3 regions of the Rhodoferax sp. MLSD5-FHT05B10 genome follow, and region 2 is predicted to be linked to each of the others. Evidence: predicted binding sites of a transcription regulator. Region 2 holds the regulator's gene; each other region holds the start of a gene.
What was found. Region 2 encodes FNR, which switches genes on or off when oxygen is low (the NO sensors DNR and NnrR bind a similar motif). Its sites were predicted from a motif close to TTGATNNNNATCAA; they were not measured.
Positions count from the first base shown of each region.

Region 1: a site for FNR is predicted at 3,275-3,288, ahead of AC1Q5W_RS04250 (hemerythrin domain-containing protein). Genes of this name have one in related genera too.
Region 3: a site for FNR is predicted at 6,766-6,779, ahead of AC1Q5W_RS16185 (potassium channel family protein). Genes of this name have one in related genera too.

Region 1 covers NZ_JBXAFT010000002.1:333,505-343,181, forward strand. Annotated here, with positions in the region: gene AC1Q5W_RS04235 (2OG-Fe dioxygenase family protein) at 1-434, shown strand, start outside; gene AC1Q5W_RS04240 (GGDEF domain-containing response regulator) at 474-2,090, shown strand; gene AC1Q5W_RS04245 (YitT family protein) at 2,102-2,713, opposite strand; gene AC1Q5W_RS04250 (hemerythrin domain-containing protein) at 2,722-3,210, opposite strand; gene AC1Q5W_RS04255 (bifunctional acetate--CoA ligase family protein/GNAT family N-acetyltransferase) at 3,339-6,029, opposite strand; gene scpC (succinyl-CoA:acetate CoA-transferase ScpC) at 6,201-7,739, shown strand; gene bktB (beta-ketothiolase BktB) at 7,736-8,920, opposite strand; gene recJ (single-stranded-DNA-specific exonuclease RecJ) at 9,025-9,677, opposite strand, start outside.
Region 2 covers NZ_JBXAFT010000001.1:70,534-80,210, forward strand. Annotated here, with positions in the region: gene AC1Q5W_RS00345 (cbb3-type cytochrome oxidase subunit 3) at 1-7, shown strand, start outside; gene ccoP (cytochrome-c oxidase, cbb3-type subunit III) at 29-940, shown strand; gene ccoG (cytochrome c oxidase accessory protein CcoG) at 967-2,433, shown strand; gene AC1Q5W_RS00360 (FixH family protein) at 2,443-2,715, shown strand; gene AC1Q5W_RS00365 (hypothetical protein) at 2,769-3,059, shown strand; gene fnr (fumarate/nitrate reduction transcriptional regulator Fnr) at 3,076-3,795, opposite strand; gene hemN (oxygen-independent coproporphyrinogen III oxidase) at 3,998-5,392, shown strand; gene AC1Q5W_RS00380 (sulfite exporter TauE/SafE family protein) at 5,402-6,091, shown strand; gene AC1Q5W_RS00385 (GGDEF domain-containing protein) at 6,133-7,218, shown strand; gene AC1Q5W_RS00390 (efflux RND transporter periplasmic adaptor subunit) at 7,271-8,458, opposite strand; gene AC1Q5W_RS00395 (ABC transporter permease) at 8,474-9,677, opposite strand, start outside.
Region 3 covers NZ_JBXAFT010000015.1:1,852-11,528, reverse strand. Annotated here, with positions in the region: gene AC1Q5W_RS16230 (GAF domain-containing protein) at 1-342, shown strand, start outside; gene AC1Q5W_RS16225 (hypothetical protein) at 353-742, opposite strand; gene AC1Q5W_RS16220 (hemerythrin domain-containing protein) at 756-1,496, opposite strand; partial or broken gene AC1Q5W_RS16215 (GMC oxidoreductase) at 1,666-1,962, opposite strand; gene AC1Q5W_RS16210 (hypothetical protein) at 2,037-2,321, opposite strand; gene AC1Q5W_RS16205 (GMC family oxidoreductase) at 2,377-4,002, opposite strand; gene AC1Q5W_RS16200 (MarR family winged helix-turn-helix transcriptional regulator) at 4,136-4,597, shown strand; gene AC1Q5W_RS16195 (organic hydroperoxide resistance protein) at 4,649-5,077, shown strand; gene AC1Q5W_RS16190 (DUF2855 family protein) at 5,171-6,292, shown strand; gene AC1Q5W_RS16185 (potassium channel family protein) at 6,305-6,682, opposite strand; gene AC1Q5W_RS16180 (metallophosphoesterase family protein) at 6,874-7,626, shown strand; gene AC1Q5W_RS16175 (serine/threonine protein kinase) at 7,623-9,179, shown strand; gene AC1Q5W_RS16170 (serine/threonine protein kinase) at 9,238-9,677, shown strand, end outside.

The DNA.
Region 1 (9,677 bases), on a different contig from region 2:
GGTTTGAGCCGCTGGCTCCGGCCACGGTGGCGCACGCCGCCTGGTCCCGCTTGCTGCTGATGCTGGGGGCGCTGTGCTCGCAGCTCAAGGGAGCGCAGACCTGGTATGGGGAGGCGCACCAGTTCCGCATTGACACCACCGACGGCATTGGCCGCCCCACGCCGGAAGGCGCCCACCGTGACGGGGTAGACTTAGTGGCTGTATTCCTGGTCAGTCGCCAGGGTGTCAAAGGTGGAGAAACCCGGGTATTCGAGGCGGCAGGCCCCAACGGGCAGCGGTTCACCCTGAGTGAACCCTGGTCGGTGCTGCTGCTCGACGATGCGCGGGTGATCCATGAGTCCACACCCATTCAGCCCCTGGGCACGGCGGGGCATCGCGATACGCTGGTGGTAACCCTGCGCGCGGGTGGTTTCCAGGACGACAACACAAACTAAGATACCCACAGAACCGGTCAACCGGTCACGAGGAGAGACATGTCTTGTTCACCTGCCGAGCTCAAGAGAAAAAGCGATGGATTCCTGGCGCAGTGGCAATCCTGCAAAGGCCATCCGGTATTTGACAGTTTCGTGGAGTTTGCGGTTGCCGTTTCCAGTTTCACGGCGTTCCTGGAGTCCAAGGGCCTGTCGGGCCTGCACCAGAGCGCCCGCGCGCTGGAGCAAAACGTGCTGGCCTTGTTCGACAGCTGGAGCGGGGACCGCATACCCGACGCGATGCTGGAGGAGCTCGATGGCCAGATTGGTGAAATCGGCGCCCGCATTGCCACCTTCCTGGGGGACAACGCCGCCGCGGCACCCGAGCGGCGCCAGCACCAGGACGGCAGCGCCGCGACCGACCTGCTGGCAACCAAGAACATCTGGCTGCTGACAGCCACCCCCGACAGCTGGCAGGATCTGGTCACGCAGGCGGGCTATTTCAACATCCAGGTCGCGCTGCACAGCCCGCACGCCGCCCCGGAAGTGACCCAGGAGCCGGTCATGGTACTGGTGGATGCCCTGGGCCTGGAGCCCGCGGCCTTCATCGAACGGGTGCAGGCCCTGCGTGGCCGGTTTTCGGTCAGCAGCATCATGGGGCTCAACCTGACGGCCGACTTCGACGCCATCAAGCTGGCCCTGCGGGCCGGTTGCAATTTCTGCTTCCCGGTGGGCACGGCGCAGGCCGTCATCATGAACCGCATGGTCAAGCTCTGCGTCACGGAGGTGGAGTCGCCCTACCGGGTGCTGGTAGTGGAAGATTCCAAGACCGCCAGCACGCTGATCCAGCGCACGCTGGGCGAGTGCGGCATCGAGTCCAAGGCCATCGCCCGGCCGCAGGAGGTGCTGACCAGCCTGGTCCGGTTCCAGCCGGATCTGGTGCTGATGGACATGTACATGCCCGGTTGCACCGGGGTGGAGGTGACCCGGGTCATCCGCCAGCACGAGGAGTTTCTCTCGACGCCGGTGGTCTATCTGTCGGCCGACACCAGCGTGGCCCTGCAGGTGGAGGCCCTGCGCCTGGGCGGCGACCACTTCCTGACCAAGCCGTTCAACCCGGTGATCCTGAATGCGGTGGTCCAGAGCAAGATCGAGCGCTACCGCATTCTGCGCCGTTCCATGTACCTGGACAGCCTCACGGGCCTGCTCAACCACACCACGTCCAAGCAGCGCCTGGATGCGGCCGTGAGCATGGCCCTGGCCGAGGGCACGCCGCTGAGCGTGGCCATGATCGACATCGACCACTTCAAGAAGGTCAACGACACCTTTGGCCACCCCCTGGGCGACCAGGTGATCCGCAGCCTGGCCTGGTTGCTCAAGCAGCGCCTGCGCAGGACCGACGCGGTGGGACGCTACGGGGGTGAGGAGTTCCTGGTAGTCCTGCCCGATTCGGACGCGCAGCGGGCGCAGCAGGTGCTGGACCGCATACGGGTCGACTTTTCCCATTTCCGCCATCCGGTGCAGGACACCTGGTTTTCCTGCACCTTCTCGTGCGGCATTGCCGAACTGGTGCCCGGACTGGGCGCTCCGGCGCTGCTCAAGCAGGCCGACGAGGCCCTCTACCAGGCCAAGCGGGCCGGGCGCAACCAGATTCAGATCGTGGAGATGGTGGCTGGCTAGGGCGTGCGCGCCTAGACGGCCATGTAGCGCCCCGGGCGGTGGTTGATGGCCAGTGTCAGGTTCAGCACGACGGCGCCCAGCACCGACAACCCCACGCGCTGCCAGTCGGCCACGAAGAGCGCGCCCAGCACGATCAGGCTGTCGAGCAGCATCTGGATCTTGCCGGCGCGCCAGCCCAGCTGCTCCTGCAGGTACAGCACCAGCACGTTGAGGCCGCCCAGGCTGGCCTTGTGCCGAAACAGGATCAGCATGCCGGTGCCCATCAGCAAGCCCCCCAGCACCACGGCCAGCGGTGCCGACAGGTACTCAAAGCGCAGGCCCAGTGGCAGGAAGTGCACAAACAGCGACAGCAAGGCCACGGCGGCAAAGGTCTTGACCGTGAAGACCGGGCCCATGCGCCGCCAGGCAAACACGTAGAACGGCAGGTTGATGAGGAAGAACGCCGGGCCAAAACCGACGCCACTGGCGTAATGGGCCAGGAACGCCAGTCCGGCCGTGCCGCCGGTCAGCAGGCCGGCGTGGCCGTACATGGCCACGCCCAGGGCGACAAACAGGGTGCCCGTGATCAGCGCCTGCACGTCCTCGTGCGGGCGGTGGCGGTGGACGGGCATATCGGTGGGCATGCCGGGGCTCAGGCGGCTACTTCGGCTGCTTCGCTGTCGGAGCAGGTGACGCCGCCGCAGCCCTGGATTTCTTCGCGGGGCAGGGATTCGGGGGCGTGCACGATGCCGGTGAGCGGGTCGTAGCCCACGCGGCGCATGTGCAGGGCCAGGGCGGCATCCATGGCCTGGGCGTGCTGCGGGAACCAGACAGCCAGCTCGCGGGCCATTTGCCGCACCATGGCGCGGTCCGCCTTGGCCGCGCCGTCCTGCATGATCTGCAGCACGACATGGTGCTGCGTGCTGTGGCAGTTGCTGGAGGCAAAACGGGTGTCGGCCATCCAGCGGTCCTCGCGGCCGAAGTGGTCGTCGGTGTGGTCGACCAGCTGTTGCCAGGCGGGCAGCAGGTCTGCGTCGGAGGCCGCTTCCACCACGGCCAGCAGTTCGACGAACTCCTGGTGGGTGGTGTCCATCATGGGCAAATCGAGCGACAGGGCATCCGACCATTCAAGTGCGGGCATGGAAAGTTCTCCTGGAGGGTGCTGGAAAGGGTCCCGAGCTTACGGGGCGCGTTGCCAGCGGCGGTTGATGAAGGTCAGAAAATCCGGTAATGGATGGCGCCGCCCTGTTGCCAGGGTCTCTGCGGATGTCATAGCGCGTGCGTGACCAGCTTGAAGTCGGCGTCCTCGGCATACGACTTGACGGTGAAGCCCAGGCTCCGCATGAGCTTGAGCATGCCGGGGTTGTTGGCCAGCACCAGGCCTTCAATGTCGGACAGGCCCTTTTCGCGCGCCACGTCCATGATGCTCTGCATCAGACGTGAGCCCAGGCCCTTGCCGTTGAAGTCATCGGCCACCACCAGGGCGAACTCGCAGCTCGACTGGTCGGGGTTGGTGATGTAGCGCGAGACGCCCACGATGCGTTCGGACTCGACGATGTCGCCATCCGGTCCGGCCATGCGTTCCTTGAACACGGCGACCAGCGCCATTTCGCGGTCGTAGTCGATCAGCGTGAACCGTGCCAGCATGGACGGCGGCAGTTCGGCCAGGGACGACACGAAGCGGAAGTAGCGGCTCTCGGGCGACAGGCTCTGCACCAGGGCCTGCAGCATCTGGGCGTCGTCGGGGTGGATGGGACGCACCAGGTACTCCCCGCCGCCGCGCAGCGGCCAGACCTGCTCGAAGCGTGCCGGGTAGGGCAGGATGGCCAGGTGGTTGTAGTTGTTGGAGCGTCCGCTGGCGGCCTGTGGCGCGTGGTCGATGACGATGCGGGCATCCACCGCCACCACGCCCGACTCGTCGACGATCAGGGGGTTGATGTCCATCTCGCGCAGCTGGGGCAGCTCGCACACCATTTCCGAGACGCGCAGCAGCACCTGCTCCAGCGCATCCATGTTGACCGCGCTGCTGCCGCGCCACTCGCCCAGCGTTTCGGCCACGCGGGAGCGTTCGATCAGGCGGCGGGCCAGAAACTGGTTGAGTGGCGGCAGCTCCATGGCCCGGTCGTTGATCAGCTCGATCATGGTGCCACCGGCGCCGAAGGTGATCACCGGACCAAACGGATCGTCGGTGACCAGGCCGACGCAGACCTCGCGGCCGCGGCGCGCGCGTGCCATCTTCTGCACCGTCACGCCATTGATGCGGGCATGGGGCTGCAGGCGGGCCACCGCCTGCATCATGTCGTTGTAGCTGTCGCGCACGCTGGTGGCGTTGGCAATGTTGAGCGCCACGCCCAGCACGTCGGACTTGTGGCTGATGTCGGGCGAGTCGATCTTGAGCGCCACCGGAAAGCCCAGCTGCGTGGCGATCATCATCGCCTCGTTGGCGCTGCGCGCCAGGATGGTCTGGGTCACGGGAATGTGGAAGGCCGACAGCAGGGTCTTGGACTCCATCTCGGTCAGTACCTTGCGGCGCTCGGCCAGCACCCCCTCGATCACCAGCCGTGCGCCTTCGATGTCGGGTTGGGCCAGGGTGGACAGCGGTGGCGGCGTCTGTTGCAGCAACTGCTGGGCCTGGTAGAACGAGGCGATGTTGCCAAAGGCGCCCACGGCGGCCTCGGGCGTGCGGAAACTGGGAATGGAGGCTTCCAGCAGGATGCCGCGGGCCGGTACCACCGAGGCGTCGCCCATCCAGCACGACAGCAGGGGCTTGCCCATGGTGCGCTTCACGTCGGCCACCGCGCGCGCCACGGCCGAGGCGTCGCCGCCGGCCTTGGGCGAGTAGATGGCCAGCACGCCGTCGATCTGGCGGTCGTGGTCGGCTGCGGTAATGGCGGCGTGGTAATGCTCGGGCCCGGCGTCTTCCGACAGGTCGATCAGGTCCGACAGCGACGCTAGCGCGGGCAGCTGCGGCTTGAGGGCGCGGACCGTTTCCGGCGACAGCTTGCCCAGTTGCAGCAGGATTTCATTGACCCAGTCGGCCGCCAGCACGCCCGGCCCGCCGCCGTTGGTGACGATGGCCAGTCGCTTGCCCACCGGCCGGTAGCGCGAGGCCAGGCATTTGGAGGCCGAGAACAGCGCCACGAAGGAGCGCACCCGCACCGCGCCGGCGCGGCGCAGGGCGGCGTCAAACACGTCGTCGCTGCCGACGATGGCGCCGCTGTGGGTCTGCGCGGCTTCGTTGCCGGCGGGCTTGCGGCCGGCCTTGAGCACCACCACCGGCTTGGCGTTGGCCGCCGTGCGCAGCGCGCTCATGAAGCGGCGCGCGTCGGCAATGCCTTCCATGTAGACGACGATGCTGTGGGTGTGGGCATCGTTGGCCAGGAAGTCCAGCACGTCGGCAATGTCCACCCCCGTGTGCGGGCCCAGGGACACCACCGACGAGAACCCTACCGCGTTGTTGCTGGCCCAGTCGAGCATGGAGGACGTCAGCGCCCCCGACTGCGACACCAGCGCCAGCGAACCCGTGCGGGCCAGGGGCCCGGCTGCGCTGGCATTGAGCTGCAGCAGCGGGCGCTGCAGGCCCAGGCTGTTGGGGCCCAGCAGGTGCACCCCTTCGCGGCGGGCAATTTTCTTGAATCTCTCGGCGTCGTCGCTGCTGATGCCGCTGGAGATCACCAGCGCCGAGCGACAGGCCATGCGCCCGGCGATTTCCAGCGCGGCGGCGATGTCCTGCGGGGGCAGGGCGATGATGGCGAGGTCGGCCCGGGTCTGTGCGAGGTCGGCCAGCGTGCCGCTGGTATGGATGTCCACAAACACCAGGTTCCCGTGGAAGCGCTGGGCCCGCAATGCCTCATGCAGTGCCCGGGCCTGCGAGGTCTGCGTGGCCGCATCGTCGGCCTGACCCGCGAAAACCACAATGGATTCGGGGGCAAAAAGGGGGGTGAGGTAGTGTTTGTCCATGGAATGTTTCCGTCAGCGCCAGCCAGAACCCTAACATGGGCAAGGCCGCCGCCGGCGGCGACGGTCGGGACCTAGGGTTTACCCTTAACTATACGGGCTCACCTGATAAGATTCCAGCGTTTGGCGCGATTTCGCGCGCCGGTGTTTCTTCTTTCCCACTTTCGAGTTCCTATGTCCACTGCCGATCGCATACGTAACCCCCTCCTGCAATCCCGCATCATGTCGGCCGACGCAGCGGCCGCGCTGATTCCGGCCGGTGCCAACGTCGGCATGAGCGGCTTTACCGGTGCGGGCTATCCCAAGGCGGTGCCCCATGCGCTGGCCAAGCGCATCGAGCGCCTCAGTGCCCAGGGCGAGCAGTTCCGCATCGGCCTGTGGACCGGTGCGTCCACCGCGCCCGAACTCGACGGCGTGCTGGCCGGCGTGGACGGCATTGCCATGCGCCTGCCCTACCAGTCGGACCCCACGGTGCGCAAGCAGATCAACGCCGGGCGGATGCAGTACACCGACATCCATCTCTCGCACGTGGCCCAGCTGGCCTGGTTCGGCTTCCTGGGGCATCTGGATGTGGCGGTGGTCGAAGTTGCGGGCATCCTGCCCGACGGGCGGCTGATTCCCTCTTCGTCCGTGGGCAACAACAAGACCTGGCTGGACCAAGCGGACAAGATCATCCTGGAAGTCAACACCATGCAGAACCCCGGTCTGGAGGGCATGCACGACATCTACTACGGCACGCGCCTGCCACCCGACCGCCAGCCCATTCCGCTGGTGCGCCCGGGCGACCGCATCGGCGAGCCTTATCTGCACTGCGATCTGAGCAAGGTGGTGGCCGTGGTGGAAACCAACCAGCACGACCGCAACTCGGCCTTCGCCGCGCCGGACGAGATCTCGCAGCGCATTGCCGGCCACATCATCGAATTCCTGCAGCACGAGGTCAAACGCGGCCGCCTGCCGGCCAATCTGCTGCCGCTGCAGTCGGGTGTGGGCAACATTGCCAACGCCGTGCTGGCGGGCCTCAACGAGAGCCCGTTCGAGAACATGACGGCGTACACGGAAGTGCTGCAGGATGGCATGCTGGACATGCTGCGCTCGGGCAAGCTCACCATGGCCTCGGCCACCGCACTGTCGCTCAGCCCCAAGGCCCTGGCCGACTTCAACGCCAACATCGACTTCTACCGCGAGCGCATCGTGCTGCGGCCGCAGGAAATCAGCAACCACCCCGAGGTCGTGCGCCGCCTGGGCATCATTGCCATGAACGCCATGATCGAGGCCGACCTCTACGGCAATGTGAACTCCACCCACATCATGGGCTCGGGCATCATGAACGGCATTGGCGGCTCGGGCGACTTTGCGCGCAACGCCTACCTGTCGTTCTTCGTGACGCCTTCGGTGGCCAAGAATGGCGCCATTTCCTGCATCGTGCCCATGGTCTCGCACGTGGACCACACCGAGCACGATGTGGAAGTGATCGTGACCGAGCAGGGGCTGGCCGACTTGCGCGGCCTGTCGCCCACGCAGCGGGCCCGGCTGGTCATTGAGAAATGCGCCCACCCGGACTACCGCCCGGCCCTACAGGACTACTTTGAACGCGCCCAGCGCGCCGCGCCCGGCCAGCACACGCCCCACATCCTGAATGAGGCGCTGTCCTGGCACGCGCGCTGCGTCGAGACCGGGCACATGCTGCCCGGTGGCCCGGGCGCCGCGGCTTAAAGCCGCTCGAAGATGGCGGCAATACCCTGGCCGCCGCCAATGCACATGGTCACCAGGGCGTAGCGGCCCTGGATGCGCTGCAGCTCGTAAATGGCCTTCACGGTGATCAGCGCGCCGGTGGCGCCAATGGGGTGGCCCAGCGAAATGCCCGAACCGTTGGGGTTGACCTTGGCCGGGTCCAGACCCAGGTCGCGGCTCACGGCGCAGGCCTGGGCGGCAAAGGCTTCGTTGGCCTCGATCACGTCCAGGTCGTTCACCGTCAGGCCGGCCTTCTTCAGGGCCAGCTGCGTGGCCGGCACCGGGCCGATGCCCATGTACTTGGGGTCGACGCCGGCGTGGGCGTAGGACACCAGGCGGGCCAGCGGCTTTGCGCCGCGGGCCTTGGCAGCGCCGGCTTCCATCAGCACCACGGCGGCGGCCGCGTCATTGATGCCCGAGGCGTTGCCGGCGGTCACCGTGCCGTTTTCCTTCAGGAATGCGGGCTTGAGCTTGGCCATGTCGGCCAGGCTGCAGTTGGAGCGGAAGTGCTCGTCCACCGCGTAGGCCACGTCGCCCTTCTTGCTCTTGAGCATGACGGGCAGGATCTGGTCCTTGAAGTAGCCCGCCTCGGTGGCGCGCTGGGCGCGGTTGTGGCTTTCCACGGCCAGGGCGTCCTGGTCTTCGCGGCTGATGCCCCACTTGGCGGCGATGTTCTCGGCCGTCACGCCCATGTGGATGGTGTGGAAGGGATCGTGCAGCGCGCCGATCATCATGTCCACCATCTTGGTGTCACCCATACGGGCGCCCCAGCGCATGTTCAGGCTGGCAAAGGGCGCGCGGCTCATGTTTTCGGCGCCGCCGCCGATGGCGATGTCGGTGTCGCCCAGCAGGATGCTCTGGCTGGCCGAGACGATGGCCTGCAGGCCCGAACCGCACAGGCGGTTCACGTTGAAGGCGGGTGTGCCTTCGGCGCAGCCCCCGTTGATGGCGGCCACGCGGGACAGGTACATGTCCTTGGGCTCGGTGTTGACGACATGGCCGAACACCACGTGGCCGACGTCCTTGCCGTCCACATTGGCGCGCTTGAGCGACTCGCGCACCACCTGCGCGGCCAGCTCGGTGGGGGGAATGTCTTTCAGGCTGCCACCAAAGGTACCAATGGCGGTGCGCACACCGCTGACAACGACGACTTCACGGGACATGGGAGAACTCCTTAAAAATTTGCCTGCATCTTACACAAGCTGACATGCTATTAAAACAATAGCTACATGCGCAGTATTTACGGTGGTTTGAAGGCGAAAAGATGCTAAATTTTCGCCCCTTCGACCAGAAAGCGCACCCGGCGCACGCCGTTCCACTCGTCGGCGTCCAGGCGGAAGGCCAGCGTGACCCTGGCCGGCAGCGGCTCGGTGTGACCAAACCAGATGCCGTCCACCGGCTGGCCCTGGTGCTTGAGCTTGAGGGCCAGGTGTTTTTCGCCCACCAGCCGTTGCGAGATCACTTCGACCTCTTCGCTGAAAGTGGGCGCCGCAAAGCCCTGGCCCCAGACCTCCTTGTGCAGGGTGTCCACCAGTTCCACGCGGCGGTACTCGGGCGCCAGCGGGCCGTCGGTGTCCAGGCGGCGGGTCAGCGTGGCGGCGTCCAACCACTCCTGGGCGACCGCGATGAGCCCTTGCTCAAAGGCGTCCAGCCCGTCCTCGGTGATGGTGCAGCCGGCTGCCATGGCGTGCCCGCCAAAGCGCAGCAGCACGCCGGGGTTGCGCTTGGCCACCAGGTCCAGCGCATCGCGCAGGTGAAAGCCGGGGATGGAGCGGCCCGAGCCCTTGAGCTCGTGCTCCTTGCCCGGTGCAGCACTGGCGGCGAAGACGAAGCTGGGGCGGTGCAGCTTGTCCTTGATGCGGCTGGCCACGATGCCGACCACGCCTTCGTGGAAGTCCGGGTCGAACACGCAGATGGCCG
Region 2 (9,677 bases):
GGACTGATCCCCCGAATAAGGAATAAAAATGAGTGACTTTACAAGCAACTTCTGGTCGGTCTACGTTGCTGCCATTACGGTGGTGAGCATTGCGGCCTGTGCGCTCCTGTTGTGGTTCAGCGGCAAGGCCAAGGCCATGACTGCCAATGACAACACCACCGGGCACGTGTGGGACGGCGACCTGCGTGAAATGAACAATCCGCTGCCCCGTTGGTGGGTGTGGCTGTTCGTCATCACCATCGTTTTCGCTGCGGCCTATCTGGCCATGTACCCGGGTCTGGGCAACTCGACCGGCAAGCTCGGCTGGACGTCCATCGGTCAGTACCAGGCCGAGGTGGAAAAGGGCAACCGTGAGGTTGCACCCCTGTACGCCAAGTTTGCGGCCATGACGCCCGAAGAAGTGTCCCGTGATCCCCAGGCCCAGGCCATTGGCGAGCGTTTGTTCATGAACAACTGCTCCCAGTGCCACGGCTCGGACGCACGCGGCTCCAAAGGCATTCCCAACTTGACGGATGGCGACTGGATTCACGGTGGTACCCCTGACAAAATCAAGGAAACCATCACCAAGGGTCGCATCGGCAACATGCCTCCCATGGCTGCTGCAGTGGGCACCTCGGATGACGTGAAGAACCTGGCAAACTACGTGCTGAGTCTCTCCAACAGTCCCCATGACTCGGTGCGCGCCGCATTGGGCAAGCCGAAGTTCGCAGCCTGCGCAGCCTGCCACGGCATGGACGGTAAGGGCAACCAGGCTCTGGGTGCACTCAACCTGACCGATGACATCTGGCTGCATGGTTACGGTGAAAACGCGATCATTGCCATGATCAACAACGGCAAGGTCAACCAGATGCCAGCCCAGGCTGACAAGCTGACCGAGAGCCAGATTCATGTCCTGACTTCGTATGTGTGGGGCCTCTCGAACAACGCCCAGGCCAAATAAGCGAAGCATCTAGAAAGCACAGTCTCTTGGACCCACAAGACAAGCCCGTACGCAAAGTCATTCCCATTGCTGAATCGCCCGACAAAGGCCCGATAGAGCCTCCGGCGGGCGCCGATGCGGAAATGATTTCGCTGTACGAGGCACACAAGAAAATCTATCCCCGCAGCGTTTCTGGACTTTTTTCCAACTGGCGCTGGGGGATGGTTTTCCTGACCCAACTGGTGTTTTACGGCATCCCTTGGCTGGAGTGGGGACAGAGACAGGCTGTGCTCTTTGACTTGGGAGCGCGGCGCTTTTACATTTTCAATCTGGTTTTATACCCGCAGGATTTCATCTATCTCACCGGTATTCTGGTGATTTCTGCGCTGTCCCTGTTTTTGTTCACGGCCGTTGCCGGGCGTTTGTGGTGTGGCTATGCCTGTCCGCAGACCGTGTACACCGAGATTTTCCTCTGGCTGGAGAAGAAGACCGAAGGCGACCGCTCGGCGCGCATGCGCCGCGATGCAGGCCCCTGGACTGCTGACAAGATCCTGCGCAAGGCGGGCAAGCATTTCCTCTGGCTGGTCGTCGCGTTGTGGACCGGTTTCACCTTCGTCGGCTATTTCACACCCATTCGCGAGTTGGGGCTGGAATTTGTCCAGCTGAACATGAGCGCCTGGGAAACGTTCTGGACCTTGTTTTACGGGTTTGCTACCTACGGCAACGCAGGCTTCATGCGCGAGCAGGTATGCAAGCACATGTGCCCCTACGCCCGTTTCCAGAGCGCCATGTTTGACCGCGATACGCTGATCGTCACGTACGACGAGGAACGTGGCGAGCCGCGCGGGGCCCGTTCCAGGAAAGCCGATCCGGCGGCCCTGAATCTGGGGGCCTGTGTGGACTGCAGCCTGTGTGTGCAGGTGTGCCCAACCGGAATTGATATCCGCAAAGGCCTGCAGTACGAATGCATTGGTTGCGGTGCCTGCGCCGACGTGTGCGACACCGTCATGGACAAGATGGGCTACGCACGCGGGTTGGTGAAGTACTCTACGCAGAATGCGGTCAGCCAGCATTGGACACGCTCGCAGACCTTGCGCCATGTGCTGCGCCCGCGGGTACTGGTCTATACCGCCATTCTGGGGACGGTGGTGCTGGCCATGGTGGTGAGCCTGGCAACCCGCACGCCCTTCAAGGTGGATGTGGTCCGCGACCGTGGGGCGTTGGCGCGCATCGTGTCCGGTGGACGCATCGAAAATGTGTACCGTCTGCAGGTCATGAACGCTACCGAGTCGACACAGCGATTCCACATCAGTGTGGAGGGCCTGCCCGGTCTGGAAGTGGCATCGGAAGACGATGTGGTGGTGGAATCCACCCAGGCCCGCTGGGTCGCGGTGCGGGTTCAGGCCCCCTTTGACGCGGCGACTGCCGGGTCGCATCCCATCCGGTTTGAAATTGCCGCGCAGGATATGAAGGGCCACGCGTCCGAGAAATCGGTATTTATCATTCCCCGTTAAGGATCTTTCATGAGTGCATCCCAATCGTCTCCCGAGCGCCGCTGGTGGCAATTCGGCCACGTGTGGCTGGTGATTTCCGGCCCTGCCGTCGTGGTCGTGGCGTCGTTCGTGACGCTGTATCTGGCCGCTGTCGGCAAGGACCCCGTGCTGGATGAGGACTACTACCGCAAGGGCGTTGAAATCAACAAGACGCTGGCTGACAACCCGGCCAGTCTGGCCCCCGCAACCCTGGCGCGCAACCATGCGGCCACCGGGGTGCGTCTGACCCCGGCAGAGCCCTGAGGGGGTGCCTTGCCAGCCCTAAAACATTCATTTTTCAAGTACCGAGGCAAAACATGTTGCAGCAACGATTGATGTGGATTGTCTGGCCGGCATTCCTGATGGCCGGCGTACTGGAAATCCTGGTGTTTGCGCTGGTCGACCCCCAGGACCTGCACTGGGCGGGGCAGCCGCTGGAGTGGTCGCGCCAGAGCGTCTATACCGTGGCGTTTTTTCTCTTTTGGGGTATCACCGTGGTGTCCAGCGCCTTGACGACTTTGCTGGCGCAGTCCCCCTTTGAAGTGAACCGTTGTCCGCTGCCGGCCACCGATCGGCCGGACGGATGCCCCAAGCAGGGCTCCTGCTGAACCCGAAGGGGGGCACTCAGTTGCAGATGCGGGAATTCACGATGTCGCGCAGGGCATCGGTGTTGAGGATGCGCACATGGCGCTGTTTGACTTCAATGATTCCGTCTTCTACAAACCGGGAGAACGTGCGGCTGACCGTTTCGAGCTTCAGCCCGAGATAGCTTCCGATTTCCTCCCGTGTCATGCGCAGTACCAGTTCAGATTGCGAGAAACCCCGCGCATGCAGGCGTTGCACCAGGTTCAGCAAAAAAGCGGCCAAGCGCTCTTCGGCACGCATGCTGCCCAGCAGCAGCATGACGCCGTTTTCACGCACGATTTCACGGCTCATGATCTTGTGCACGTGGCGTTGCAGCGAGTTGATTTCCCGGGACAGCTCCTCAATGCGGTCGAAGGGCATGATGCACACTTCGGCATCTTCCAGTGCCACGGCGTCGCAGGTGTGGTGGTCGTGCACGATGCCGTCCAGACCGATCACTTCCCCGGCCATCTGAAAGCCGGTCACCTGATCGCGGCCATCTTCGGAGGCCACGCAGGTCTTGAAAAAACCGGTCCGAATGGCGAACAGGCTGGTGAACTTTTCGCCGTTGCGAAACAGGGTGCTGCCGCGTTTGATCTTGCGGCGGCTGGCGACCACGTCCTCCACCCGGTCCAGTTCGGTCGGGGTGAGGCCCAGCGGCATGCACAACTCGCGCAAATTGCAGTTGGAACAGGCAACTTTGATGGTTTGAGGATTCACAGCGACGACCTTGACGCTAGGTTTGACAGGTGTGGGTGCCTGTGCCTCGGCACAGGAAATGGATTTGGATTCGGGGTCAAACATAGGGTTCGCACGGATGTCGATTAGGCGTCAGTTTACCCACTTTCGATGTCATTGACGCACATCAAGCGCGGCGGGGCGGAATTGTTGCAAAGTTGCACCCGCTTTCCCTGGAGTATTCATGAGCGTTGCAGCCGAAGCCATATCCGATGAATTGTTGCGTCGATTTGATGTATCCGGCCCGCGCTACACCTCGTACCCCACCGCCGACCGGTTTGTGGAGGCGTTCACGGCCGACGATTATGTCCAGGCGCTTTCACAGCGGCGGGGCGGAGCGGCGGCGTTGGCCCTGCCCTTGTCGCTGTATGTGCACATCCCCTTCTGTGAATCCCTGTGTTACTACTGCGCCTGCAACAAGATCATCACCAAGCACCATGACCGTGCAGCGCCTTACCTGCGCTATCTGAGTCGCGAGGTGGATTTGTATACCGCCCAGATCGGTGTGGGCCAAATCGTGAGTCAGTTGCACCTTGGGGGAGGGAGCCCCACATTCCTGGATGACAACGAACTGCGTGAATTGATGGGCATGCTGCGGCGCAACTTCACGTTTGAGCCTGGCGGAGAGTACTCCATAGAGGTGGACCCCCGGACCATTGATGCGTCCCGCCTGGACACGCTGGCGGAGCTGGGCTTCAACCGGTTGAGTTTTGGGGTGCAGGATTTTGATCCGTCGGTCCAGAAGGCGGTGCACCGCGTGCAGCCGGCCGAACAAGTGTTTGCCCTGGTGGAGGCGGCCCGTGCCCGTGGTTTTGCTTCGATCAACGTGGATCTGATCTATGGCCTGCCCCGGCAAAGCCCGGAGTCGTTTGATCGAACCCTGGCGCAAGTGAAAGCCTTGCGACCGGACCGCATCGCCCTGTACGCCTATGCCCACCTGCCGGAGCGCTTCAAGCCCCAGCGCCGTATTGCCACCGTGGAGCTTCCCAGCGGGGCGTCCAAGGTGTCCATGCTGTCGCGCTCGCAGGCGGCTTTCATGGGTGCCGGGTACGTGTATGTGGGGATGGACCACTTCGCACTCCCGGAAGACGCGCTGGCGGTCGCCAAGCGGCAGGGGCGCCTGCACCGCAACTTCCAAGGCTACAGTACCGAACCCGACTGCGACCTGATCGGACTGGGGGTGTCCTCCATCGGCCGTATCGGTGCCACCTACAGCCAGAATGCCAAGACGCTCGAGGAATACTACGATTTCCTCGACCAGGGGCGTATTCCTGTGGTGCGGGGACTGGCCCTGTCCCGTGATGACCTGGTGCGTCGCACCGTGATCATGGCCCTGATGTGCCAGGGGGAGGTCCAGTTCGAATCTATCGAGTTGGCGTACCTCATGGATTTCCGTTCCTATTTCGCCAAGGAACTGGAAGCCTTGCAGGACCTGGTGGAGCAGGGGCTGGTCTCGGTGGACGAATCCAGCATCCAGGTCACGATCCAGGGCTGGTTCTTTGTGCGGGCGGTGGCCATGGTGTTTGACCGCCACCTGCAGTCTGACCGCAGCCGGGCACGGTTTTCCAAGATCATTTAGCATCAGCAGATGCAATCTTCTCTGGCGCTGACGGCGCTCTTGATGGGGCTGGTCGGCGGGCCCCACTGCGTGGCCATGTGCGGTGCCGCCTGTGCGGGCATCGGACAAGCGGCCGGGGCGCATAAAAATTCTGCTTTGTGGACCTTCCAGCTGGGGCGCGTGGTGGGGTACTCCCTTCTGGGAGGCCTCGCGGCCGCTTCCCTGCAGGGGCTGGGCTGGTTGACCGTCCAGTCCGCCGCCTTGCGCCCGGTCTGGTCCCTGTTCCATGTGGCGGCCCTGTTGCTGGGCCTGGTGCTGCTGTGGCAGGCGCGTCAACCGGTCTGGCTGGAGGATACGGGCCGCAAGGTGTGGGCCCGTGCCCGCGCGCTGGCCGCCACGCGGGGGCGGGGGGTACCGCTGGTCCTGGGCGTGATGTGGGCGCTGTTGCCGTGCGGTCTGCTGTATTCGGCCTTGCTGGTGGCGGCCATGGCCGGAAGTGCCGCCGCAGGCGCGATGGTGATGGGGCTTTTTGCCATTGGCACCAGCGTGACCATGGTGGCAGGCCCCTGGCTGTGGCTGCGCCTGCGCGGGCAGGGTGCCGGGCAGGGCAGCGGGCAATGGGGAGTTCGTCTGGCCGGCGCGGCACTGGCCGCCAGCTCCGGGTGGGCGTTGTGGATGGGGCTGGTGCACAATGCGGCGCCCTGGTGTGTTACGCCCTAGCGTTGCGGGGTTGTTGGCAGTACTAACCGGAGTACGGTGGCATGCAGGAAGCGTTGAATGTTGACGACTTACAGCGACTCGAAGCACTCAGGAGCTACGCCATTCTGGATTCGCAGGCCGAGCAGGCTTACGACGACATTGTCAGTCTGGCGGCCCATATCTGCGGCGTTCCCATTGCCCTGATTTCCCTGATTGACGAAGACCGCCAATGGTTCAAGGCCAAAGTGGGACTGGATGTTGCGCAGACGCCGCGCAGCCAGGCTTTTTGCGCACATGCCATTCTCCAGCCGGACCAGATCATGGAGGTTCCGGACGCGACGCAGGATCCCCGTTTTGCAGATAATCCGCTGGTGACGGAAGATCCCGGTATCCGGTTTTATGCCGGGGCACCGTTTGTGGGTGCGTCGGGTATGGCGCTGGGGACGGTTTGTGTCATTGACCGGGTGCCGCGTGCCTTGACACCCGCCATGGCCGATGCACTGAAGGCACTGTCCCGGCAAGTGACAGCTTTGCTGAATTTGCGCCGGGCGGTGGTGGACCTGCGGGTGTTGACCGAGGCGCAGGCCCAGCAGCAACGACAGCTGGACAGTTACCACAAGCGCCTGGAAGAGGTAAACCGCGACCTGTCGGAGCAAACCCAGCGGGACCCGCTGACCGGGTTGAAAAACCGGCGTGCTTTCGATCGCATCTTGCATGACGAACTGGCGCGTGCGCAGCGCGTCCATTCGTCCCTGGGTTTGTTGATGGTGGATGTGGACCACTTCAAGCCGTTCAACGACGATTTTGGCCACGTGGCAGGCGATGAGGCCTTGCAGCGGCTGGCAAACGCTCTGCAGGCGCAGGCACGCAGCTACGACCATGTGGTCCGCTATGGCGGTGAAGAGTTCGCGGTGGTGCTGCCGGATTCGAAACTGGAAGAGGTGCTGGCCGTTGCCAAGCGGGTTCGTTCCGCCGTTGCGGCAATGCCCAGTTCACTTCGCAGTTTCACGGTGAGCGTGGGGGTTGCCATGGCGATGCCAACCGATACGCCCACGAGTTTGATCGAGCGGGCGGACAAAGCCTTGTACCGGGCCAAGAACCAAGGGCGCAACTGCGTGGTGGCGCTGGAGGAAGGCGCCGTACGGTAAGCCGCCTGCGGGCTGCCCCAGCGGTTGTTTCAACTTCCCATTTCAGCTTCTGTTAGCGGGCGGTGACCCGCGAGCCATCCTGAAGCGCCGTGGGTGGGTAGACAATGACCGGCGTGCCAGGTGTGAGCCCGGACTTGACCCAGGCCTCAGTGCCATTGCGTGCGGCAACCTCGACCTCGCGCTGGCGAGCCCTGCCGCCCTCCACTACAAAGAGGGCCGAACGCGCCCCCACGGGGAACAGGGCGCTGACGGGCACCTTGACGGCGTTTTCCACCACCTGCACCAGTACCCGCACGTCCATTTTGAACCCGTCACCCAGTGCGCGCCATTTTTCAGGCGCAGAGCGGATATCAATCACGGCGTTGACGCGCTGTTCCTCCACGCCCAGCGCCGAGACTTTGGTGAAGGCGGCGGGTTCGATCAAGCGGACACTGCCTTCCAGCGTGTCCGCTCCGCCCCAGCCGGTCAGTTGCACCGGGGTGCCCGGTGCAATCTGTGCGGCATCTTCGGTCAGGATGTCCACCACCACTTCCAGCTGTGTGGGGTCGCCCAGTTCCAGTAGGGGGGTGCCAGCAGGCACCATGCCTTCGCTTTGTTGCTGAACCTTGAGTACCCGGCCGGAAACCGGCGCCTTGATCAGCCAGGGGCCTTGCTGGGCGGTTTCCGATCCGGATGCGTATTGCCGCAGGGCTATGCGCGACTGTTCCAGCTCGTGGCGCGCGGCTTCCATTTCCTGTTGCGCGCTCTCCAGTTCCTTCTCGCGCAGGCGGACCGTGAGCCGGCCGGTTTCATTCTGGTTGGGGGAGACGAAACCTTGCTGGGCCAGCGTTTCACTGCGTTTGAGTTCGGCGCGAGCCTGCTCCAGTGCGGCGCGGGCGCGCGCGACATTGGCTTTGGCACGAGCCACCGAGGCTTCCATGGCGCCCATGCGTGCGGTTTGCTCCTCCCGAGTGCGCTGGTCCAGCAGCGCAGGTGCCTGCGGCCACAATGTCGCCACCGGCGTGTCGCGTTCCACCAGATCGCCTTGCTTGAGCGCGATGCGTGCCACCCGCCCGGCGAGCGGAGTCGAGACAACATAGCGATCCCGCAGGCGTGTCTTGCCGTCCTCCTGGACCGTGCGCTCGAACCGGCCCTGGCTCACGGTTGCCATTTCAACCTCGGTCGCCCGCGGCATAAAAGCCCACACCACCAGTGACAGGACGGCCACACCGCCAACGCCCAGCGCCAGTTTTTTCTTCATGCTTTCCCCTGCTTGTTATTCACGTGTCTTCAGTACACCGACCAGATCGAGCGTATCCACGCGGCGCCGCACGATCAGCCCGCTGACCACACCAGCCCCGACCACGCACAGCGTGGCATAGGCGTAGGTGGCTGGTGCGATCACCATCGGGAAGAAAAACTCGTCGGTCTTGATCAGGCCCACGATGGTAGATGCCAGCACGTAGCCCAGCACCATGCCCAGTGGAATGGCCAGCGCAATCTCGATGGCGAGCTCCCCCAGCAGGAAAGCCGACACCTCCGTGCGGGTAAAACCCAGCACCCGCAAGCTGGCCAGTTCCCAGGCCCTCTCAGCCAGCGCGATACGGGCATTGTTATAAACCACCCCCACAGCGATGATGGTGGCAAAAACGGACAGGATGCCGCTGAAAACCTGGACGTTACGTGCCGTCACTTCCTCGATATTGCGCTGCATGATGGATTTGCTGACGGCCGCCGCCACCCGTGGCAGTTCCTTCAGGCGGGCCAGCAATTCCGGCTCATGGCCACGATCCACCGCGACCGTGACGTGGTTGACGATGTCACCTTCGCGCAGCAAGCGGTTCAGGGCGTGCCGCTCGATATAGGCATTCATGCCCATCATTTCGCCCACGGTGCCGGTCACCGGGAGCTCCAGCACCTCGCGTCGCCCTTCCTGTAACTCCACGCGGACCGTGTCACCGGGTTGGATGTGCAGCCGCTCGGCCAGCCGGTCGGTCACCAGCAGACCGCTTGGAGACGGCGGGAACACATGGTTTTCCGTATCCACGATGCGGTGCAGTTCCGGCTGCATCGGTTTGCCCTGGATGGCGCCGCGCCAGCTGTGGTTGGCGTGCACCAGCCGCACGGCAACACTGCGCGCACTTTCCACGGCCGTCACATGTGGCAAGCGGGCGATTTCATATTCAATGCGCGCCGGGGTTGCTTCCACCAGACTGATGGAAACGTCGCCGCGCAGAACCTGGTTGAACTGGGTGTTCATGAGCACCACGATGGCGTCGCGCCAGAACGCGCCTGTGATCACGATGGCCATGGACACCGCAATGCCGAAAATGGTCAGGGCGGTGCGCAGTAGGCGCCGTTCCATGGTGCGCAGAATCATGCGCAGGGCCGGGGAGAACCAATGCCGCAAACCCAGGGCTTCCACCAGCATGGGTTTGTAGATGCCGGGCGACGGTGGACGCATGGCCTCGGCGGGTGCC
Region 3 (9,677 bases), on a different contig from region 2:
CCAGCCCCCACGGGGGGCCAGACCTTGCAGATCCGTCATTTCGCCACGAACGACAGCGTCTTCATTGGCGACGACTACCTGATCAAGGGCGTGGCCGGCGCCATCTTCTGGAAGCTGGTGCAGGACTTCACCCGTCTCGGGCGCACCGAATTCACCAACCGCGAGCTGCGCCTGGCACCCGAGCTGGGTCTGCCGGACGTGACCGACAACCTAGAGGCCCGGTTGGTGCTGCTGCAGCGCCGCCTGGTCGAGCGCGGCCCCTGGATCCGCATCGAGAAAACCGGGCGCGGGCGCTTTTGCCTGGCGGTGCAGCGTCCCTTGGAACTGCAGGAAGTCGCCTGAGCGCCAGCGCTCAGGCCCAGGCGCCGCGGCGGCTGGTGAGCACCATGCGCAGCATCAGCACGGCACCCAGCAATACGGCGATGGACGCCACGCCGAGAAGTGGCTCCAGTACCGCGCCACTGGCAAAGCCGCCATAGAGCAAGAACAGACCCATGCACATAGCCAGCACGCCCATTTGGTGCACCACGAGCTGCGCCACGGCAATGCCGTGACCCGGCCCTTGCAGCCACAGCTTGTGGATCACGCCATAGACCAGCGAGGCCACGAAACCCAACAGCAGCAGGTGGGCGTGCGTGACATGCTGCTCGTGCTGGTGCGAGGCCGCCATGTAAATGCCCAGTCCCATACCGCCAACGGCATAGCTCAGGGCCCAGACCAGGTACGTTCTGTCGAGTTGCATTGCAGTCGCTCCCTCAAGCCTGCACCGGGCCGGGCGCCGGCGGCAGGCCCAGGGCCAGCGCGAGCTTGGCCCATTCGGTCAGCTTCAGGTGCGGCTGCACGGTTGCCAGCGCGGCGGCAAAGGCAGGTGCCGGCGCGTGCTCACGCATGCCTCCGAGCAGGCCGACACGCTCGGCGGGGCTTATGTAGGGCACCAACCAGCGCAGCGTGAACATCATCTCGGCCGGGGGAATGGATGCCAGCAGGGCGTTGTGGATGCCGATCAGCTCGGCATCGGTATAGCGGGCCCACAGCATGGCGTTGTGCGCCGTCTCTTCGGTGTGCATGTGGTGGAAGTTGTCGGCCACAAACTGGGCCAGTTGGCGGTACAACGACAACGCAGCCTCCGGCGGGCAGCGGCCTTCGGGGCTGGCCCAGATGGCGGCCACGGCTTGCTTGAGGGCTGCGATGTGCTCGATATGCTCCACGTGGTCGTGGGCCACGGCCTCGCTGGCGCCGGGGGCGCGCGCCTCAATGGCGGTGTGCACGAAGGTGTTCTCGTGCTCTAGGTGGCCCGTGCAGAGGTCCAGCAAATCCATCACCCGACCGCTGATGGCGGTGACCTCCTCGGTATCGGTAGGGTCCATGCGGCCCACGGCCAGCAGGGTGTCGGCCATCATGGCGCGCATGGCCTTGTGGATGGCGGTGTACATGTCAAAGCGGGGGGCGGTCGGCACGGCGGCGACGGCCTGGTTTTCCTGAACGGTGTTGCGCATGCAATCCTTCTTTCCCGGGTCTCGGACCCGTTGGGGTTGGGTGGCTGGCGCAGTGCCCCATGCACCGCGCAACCATGGAAAGAAGTCTAAAAATCGACGCCCGATCGCGTTCCTAAATATTGCTTAAGGACTTGCTAAAAAAACCTTAAACGCGCCCATTCACCCCGCTTCACGCCTTTTGCGCGGCGCGGATCAGGTCGGCCGCCTTCTCGGCAATCATGATGGTGGGCGCATTGGTGTTGCCGCTCACCACCCGCGGCATGATGGAGGCGTCCACCACCCGCAGGCCCTGCAGACCGTGCACGCGCAGTTCGGGGTCGACCACGGCGAACGAGTCCTTGCCCATGCGGCAGCTGCCGGCCGGGTGGTACACCGTGTCGGCGTGCTCGCGGATGTACTGCGCCACACGCTGGTGCTGCTGGCCTATACCGGCGTGTCGTTCTGGGTGGCGCTGGCGCTCACGCGCAAACGGTTCCGGCTTTAGGGCCCGGCCGGTGGGCCGCAGCGCCCCCGGAGGTGCGCGGCGGTTCGGGTGGCCGGTCAGGCCGCACCGGTGGCCTTGAACACCAGGGCGAGGCCTTTTCCGCGGCTGTAGTAATAGTCTCCGTCCGGGCTGATCACGACGGCCCGGCCCTTGCGGGCATCGGAGAAATAGCGCCAGCCGTGGCCCGGCTGCCCGGCCTGCGTATCTATGGCGACCGCTTGCATGCCGGAGGCTCCCCGGTCCGTGTCCCGCATGGCCTTGCGGTGGTCTTCGGCATGTGATGGCATGGCCGCCATGGCTGCTGCTATGCCCAGCACCACGGTTACATGGTTTGGTTTCATGGTCAATCCTTTCGCTCGGGTCCAGTCGATGTTGACTGTTCCCGTACTCTGGACCTCAGAACTTAAGGGCGTCTGAACGCACATCGTCCTGGCGCCGGGCTTCCCGGATCAGGTCGGCCGCCTTCTCGGCAATCATGATGGTGGGCGCATTGGTGTTGCCGCTCACCACCCGCGGCATGATGGAGGCGTCCACCACCCGCAGGCCCTGCAGGCCGTGCACGCGCAGTTCGGGGTCGACCACGGCGAACGAGTCCTTGCCCATACGGCAGCTGCCGGCCGGGTGGTACACCGTGTCGGCATGCTCGCGAATGAACTGCTCCACCTGTAGGTCGGTGGTGGCTTGTGCCGAATCCGGCATCTCCCGCCCGCCCAGCGTGGCCAGCGCCGGCTGCTGCAGCAACTGGCGCATGAGGCGGAAACCGCGCATGAGGCGCTCCACGTCGTCGCGATCACCCAGCAGGTTCAGGTCGATCAGTGGTGCATCAAACGGGTCCTTGCTGGCCAGGCGCAGCGTACCGCGGCTGCGCGGGCGCAGCAGGCACACGTGGCACGAGTAGCCGTGGCCCCACAGCGTGGTGCGGCCGTGGTTGACGATCTTGGCGATGGCGAAGTGCAGCTGCAGGTCGGGCGTGCGCTCCTGCGGCTGGCTCTTGATGAAACCACCGGCCTCGGCAAAGTTGGTGGTGAGGGGACCGGTGCGCTGCTGGCGCCACTCCCAGATTCCCTTGGCGATATGCGCCGCGCCGGCCAGTGACACGCCCAGCGTCTCTTTCAGCGCCGGGGCGTTGACCACCTGCACCACGTCCACATGGTCGTGCAGGTTCTCACCCACGCCGGGCAGGTCGTGCACGGTGGCAATGCCGCGTTCCACCAGGTGCGGGTGCGGGCCTATGCCCGACAGCAGCAGCAGCTGGGGCGACTGCAGGGCGCCGGCGCACAGCAGCACTTCACGCGTGGCGCGCAGCTGCTTGACATGCCCCTCGTGGACAAACTCCACGCCCACGGCCCGCTTGCGCTCCACCAGGATGCGGGTGGCGTGCGCGCCAGTGAACACATGCAGGTTGGGGCGCTGGCGGTTGGGCGCCAGGTACGCCTTGGCCGCGCTGAAGCGCTCGCCGTTCTTGTGGGTGACCTGGTAGACGCCCACGCCCTCCTGGCTGGCGCCATTGAAGTCGGGGTTGACCGCATAACCGGCCTGGCGACCGGCCTCGACAAACGCCGCGTCCAGGCGGTTGGGGCTGGCCAGGTCCATCACGTGCAGGGGGCCGCCGCTGCCGTGGAAGGCGTCCGCCCCGCGGGCGTTGTCTTCGGCGCGCTTGAAATACGGCAGCACCTCGTCATACGACCAGCCGGGGCAGCCCTGCGCGGCCCAGTGGTCGTAGTCCTCGCGCTGGCCGCGGATGTAGATCATGGCGTTGACGGAGCTGGAGCCGCCCAGCACCTTGCCCCGGGGCTGGTAGCCGCGCCGGCCATTGAGGCCGGGCTGCACCGTGGTGTCGAACTTCCAGTTGGCCTGCCCGTTCTTGCCCAGCACGGCCAGCCCGGCCGGGCAGTGGATGAGCACGTTGGTGTCCGGCGGACCGGCTTCCAGCAGCGCCACGTTGATGGCGGGGTCTTCGCTCAGCCGGGCTGCCAGTACGCAGCCGGCCGAACCGCCGCCGATGATGAGGTAGTCAAACATGCCGTGTGTCCTTGTGGAGATGCCACGGCACCTTAGCCCATGGCCCCAGGCATGCCAAGCCCCGGTTTACCCGGATGACGTATCTATTTGCAATTCAATTGCGCGCAATTTAATTGTGCGCTATAATTCAACCATGCCCAACAAAACCCCTGACATCTCCACCAACCCGGCGCTGCTGCTGGACAACCAGCTGTGCTTTGCCCTGTACTCCGCCTCGCTGGCCATGACCAAGCTGTACAAGCCGCTGCTGGACGCGCTGGAACTGACCTACCCGCAGTACCTGGTGATGCTGGTGCTGTGGGAGCGCGATGGCCTGAGCGTGTCCGCGCTGGGCGAGCGCCTCTACCTCGACTCGGGCACCCTGACGCCCCTGCTCAAGCGCATGGAAGCCGCCGGCTGGCTGGTGCGCCAGCGCTCGACCGAAGACGAGCGGCGGGTGGAAGTGCACCTGACCACCGACGGCCGCAAGCTCAAGACCAAGGCAGCCAGCATTCCGCGCTGCGTCGTGCAAGCCAGCGGCTACCCCGTATCTGACCTGATGGGGCTGACCCAGCAGGTGCAGACCCTGCGCACACGCCTGACCGCGCCGGCCTGACCCCGTTTTCAACCCGCCGTGCACCGCACGGCACCACCCGAAGGAACCACCATGAGCACCAAAATTGAAAAAGTCGTTTACCAAGCCCACGCCAAATCCACCGGCGGCCGCGACGGCACCACCCGCACCTCCGACGGCCTGCTGGACCTCAAGCTGGCCGTGCCCAAGGAAATGGGCGGCGCTGGCGGCGGCGTGAACCCCGAGCAGCTGTTTGCCGCCGGCTACAGCGCCTGCTTCATCGGCGCCATGAAGTTCGTGGCCGGCACGCAGAAGATTGTGCTGCCCGCCGACACCAGCATCGACGCCACCGTGGGCATCGGCCAGATTCCCCAGGGCTTCGGCATCGAAGTGCAGCTGGTGGTGCACATCCCCGGCATGGAGCGCGCCGCTGCTGAAGCGCTGGTGCAAAAGGCCCACGCCGTGTGCCCCTACTCCAACGCCACCCGCGGCAACATCGAAGTGACCCTCACGGTCGCCTGATCCCGCGCACAGGTGCCGGCGGCCACAGCGGCTGTCACCTTGGCGGCCCGTTCCGGTTGGCGGAACGGGCCGTTTCCTTTATGGTCCCCCTCCATGCACACCACCGAATTCCTGGTCCGCAAGGACCAACTCGCCAGCACCCTGCTGCGCACCTGCGCGGCCACACCCCTGCCCGACGGCCAGGTCCGCGTGGGCATTGAAACCTTTGCGCTGACGTCCAACAACATCACCTACGCCGCCATGGGCGAAGCCATGCAGTACTGGCAGTTCTTCCCGGTGGCCGACACGGGTGACGTGCCCTGGGGCCACATTCCGGTCTGGGGCTTTGGCACGGTGACCGAGTCCCGCCACCCGCAGGTGGCCGTGGGCGAGCGCCTGTATGGCTACTTCCCCATGGCGTCGTCGGTCGACCTCACGCCCGAAAAGCTGTCGGACAAGGCGTTCTCCGACGCCGCGCCGCACCGCGCCGGCCTGCACCCCGTCTACAACCAGTACACGCGTTGCGCCACCGACCCCTTCTACACGGCCGACACCGAAGACGTGCAGGCCCTGCTGCGGCCGCTGTTCATCACGTCCTGGCTGATCGACGATTTCCTGGCGGACAACGCCTTCTTCGGCGCCACCGCCACCCCCGGCCAGCGCGGGCTGATGCTGCTCTCCAGCGCCTCCAGCAAGACCGCCTACGGCACGGCCTTCCAGATGGCGCAACGCCCGGAGCTGGAAGTGGTGGGGCTCACCTCGCCCGGCAACGTGGCGTTTTGCGAGAGCCTGGGCTGCTACCACCGGGTGCTGACCTACGACCAGCTGGACCAGATAGCCGCCGGCGCGCCCAGCATCTACGTGGACTTTGCCGGCAACGCGGCCTTCCGCAAGGCGCTGCACACGCATTGCACCGGGCTGGTGTTCAGCAGTTCCATCGGCGCCACCCACGTGGAAAACATGGGCGGTGCAAAGGACCTCCCCGGCCCCAAGGCCACGCTGTTCTTTGCTCCGGCGCAAATCAAGAAACGCAGCGCGGAGTGGGGCTCCCGGGGACTGGGGGAGCGACTGCTGCAGTCGTGGAATGCCTTTGTGGCCACCGTCTCGCACCCCGAGCACCCGTGGCTGCAGGTGGTGCAGCACCGCGGCCCCGACGCCGTGCAGACGGCCTACCAGCAGGTGCTGGGCGGGCGGGGCGACCCGCGCCTGGGCCACATGCTGTCGCTGCAGCCCTAGGCCGCGCGGGGTTCAACGCGGGGGGTCGTGTGGCGGCGGCGGTGCCGCTGTACGCTGGTGCAGGTCCTGGCGCAGCTGGTGCACTTCGGCGCGCAGGTTGCCCAGCTCCTGCAGGAGGTCGTGCTCGACGGCGCGCTCTTCCACTTCCACCAGCAGGGCCGCCACCGACGCCGTGACCAGCGACAGCACGGCCAGACCCAGCAGCACCACCACCACGGAAAACATGCGCGAGGCATGCGTGCTGGGAATGATGTCGCCGTAGCCCACGGTGGCCGCCGTGGTGAAGGCCAGCCACAGGCCGTCGCTGAAGGTCAGCGCGCTGGGCTCCAGCGCCCAAAACCCCACGCCACCCAGCCCCAGAATCAGCATGCACAGGACCAGCGAGTACAAAAGTCCCCGTCTGCCAATAATCAATCGGTGGTGTTTGCGTCGGTGCATGCCGGCACTGTACCCGGGTATGCTTGCGCAACAACTTGACTTGTATCAAGCGCGAGGCGGGGCAAGCCTTGCAAACTTCGCGTCAGTCGCGTACAGCATCATGCCGGCCGGTACGGTACGCGAAAAAATACAACGGAGACACGATGAGACTGGCCCTTCTGTCCGACATTCACGGCAACCTGCAGGCCCTGGACGCCTGCCTGGCGCACGCCCGCGCCCAGCGCGCCCAGCGCTTTGTGTTCCTGGGCGACATGGTCGGCTACGGCGCGGACCCGGTGGCCGTGCTGGAGCGCATCATGCTGCTCACCGAAGAGGGCGCCATGGTTCTCAAGGGCAACCACGACGCCATGGCCGTCACACCGCCGGCCGAGCCCAAGACCATTGGCGACAGTTCGGCCGCATGGACGCACAACCAGCTCAGCGCCGCCCAGCGTGAGTGGATCGACCAGCTGCCGCTGACCCTGCAGCACGACAACGTGCTGTTCGTCCACGCCAGCGCCAACGATCCAGAACTCTGGCGCTATGTGTACGACCAGCGCGCCGCCGCCGCCAGCCTGGACGCTGCCGCCGCCTGGCCCGGCGTGCGCTATGTGTTTGGTGGCCACGTGCACATGCAGACCCTGTACTACCGCGGCGCCAGTGACAGCCTCATGCTGTTCACCCCCCAGCCCGGCGTGGCGGTGCCCGTGCCCAAGCACCGCCTGTGGCTGGGCACCGTAGGCTCCGTGGGGCAGCCGCGCGACGGCAACACCCAGGCTATGTACACCCTGTTCGACACCGAGCGCGCGCAGCTGACGTTCCACCGCGTGCCCTACGATCACCATGGCGCTGCCGCCGCCATCCGCCGTGTCGGCTTGCCCGACTACTTCGCCGACCGCCTGGAGAGTGGAAGATGAAACTGCTGGACCCCGGAACCGAACTGGACGGATTCATCATCGAGGAGTGCATCCACTCCGGGGGCATGGCCCACATCTACCGCGTGCACTACGCCGACGGCCAGCGCGACCCCGGCTTTGCCATGGCCATGAAGATCCCGCGCATGACGGCGGGCGACGGTGCAGAAAACATCGTGAGCTTCGAGGTCGAGAGCCAGATCATGCAGGTGCTGCACGGCACCCATGTGCCGCGCTTTGTGGCCGCCGGCGACCTGGAGCGCGTGCCCTACCTGGTCATGGAATACATCACCGGCCACACCCTGGAGCACTGGATCGACGCCGATCCCCCGCCCGGCGTGGACGAAATCGCCCGCCTGGGCTCCGCCATGGCCCACGCCGTGCATGCGCTGCACCAGCAGAACACGGTGCACCTGGATCTCAAGCCCGCCAACGTGCTGTTGCGCGCCGACGGCAGCGCCGTGCTGCTGGACTTCGGCCTCTCGTGCCACGCCCATTACCCCGACCTGCTGGCCGAACAGTTGCGCAAGGCCGTGGGCTCCCCCGCCTGGATTGCCCCCGAGCAGGTGGTGGGCGTGCGCGGCGACCCGCGCAGCGACATCTTCGCCATTGGCGTCATGCTCTACCAGCTGTGCACCCACCGGCTGCCCTTTGGCGCCCCCCAGACACCGGCCGGCCTGCGCCAGCGCCTGTGGGTGGACCCGGTGCCGATCCGCAAGCTGCACCCCGAGCTACCCGAGTGGCTGCAGGAGGTGGTGATGCGTTGCCTGGAGCCAGAAGCCGCCCAGCGCTACCCCTCGGCCGCCCACCTGGCCTTTGACCTCGCCCACCCGGAGCAGGTGCAGATCACCGAGCGCGGACGCAACATCACGGGCACCCGGTTTCGCACCCACTTCAAACGCTGGATCAAGGCCGCGGGCATGCACTACCAGCCCAGCCCGATGGCGTCGCAGCAGATTGACGAGGTGCCCATTGTCATGGTGGCCGTTCCCTACAAGGACGCCAGCGACGCCACGCTGTACTCCCTGCGCCAGGCCGTGGCGCGCTCCCTGGGCACGCGCCCCGGCGCGCGGCTGGCCTGCGTGACGGTCATCCCGTCCAGCCTGAGCAGCACCTCGGACGAGCGCCACAGCGAAACCAGCGTGCACCGGCGCCACCTGGCCGCCTTGCGCCAGTGGGCGCAGCCGCTGGACTACCCCGGCCACCAGACCTCCTGCCACGTGCTCGAATCGGGCGATGTGGCGCAGGCGCTGCTGGACTATGCAGTGGGCAACCATGCCAGCGTGATCGTGATCGGCGCGGCCACCCACGGCCTGAAGACCCAGCGCTTTGTCACCACCGTGCCCATCAAGGTGGCCATGGGCGCACCCTGCACCGTCATCCTGGTCAAGCAGGCACTGCCCTTCGAGCTGCTGGGCGACACGTCCTCCGGCAACGCGCCCGAAGCGGGCGGCTACTCGGATTCCGGCTCGGACGCAGACGCGGAAGCCGAAGCCAAGGCACGGGCCAAAGCCAAGGCCAAGGCCCGGCGCGATGCCAACTATGTCCCTTTCTGAGCGGTCCGATTGAACGCCACGGCCAGACGCCGCCGGCATTAAGGCCGACAATCGGGGCATGCCCCAAGAACGTGACCCTTTTTTGGCTGGAGAAAGCCCTTCCCAGCGCCACCCGTTTGAAACGCTCACGCCCGATGCGGTGCTGGACGCGCTCGACAGCGTGGGCCTGCGCGGCGACGGCCGGCTCACCGCCCTGTCGTCGTACGAAAACCGCGTCTACCAGGTGCAGCTGGAAGACGGCAGCGCCGTGGTGGCGAAGTTCTACCGGCCCGCGCGCTGGAGCGATGCGCAGATCCAGGAAGAGCACGACTTTGCCGCCGAGCTGATGGCCGCCGAGATACCCGCCGTCGGCCCGCTGTGCCTGCAGGGGGCCACGCTGCACCACTTCGGCGGCTTCGCCTTCAGCGTCAGCCCCCGGCGCGGCGGACGCCCGCCCGAACTCGACGATGATGAGGTGCTGGAATGGATTGGCCGCTTTCTGGCGCGCATCCACACCGT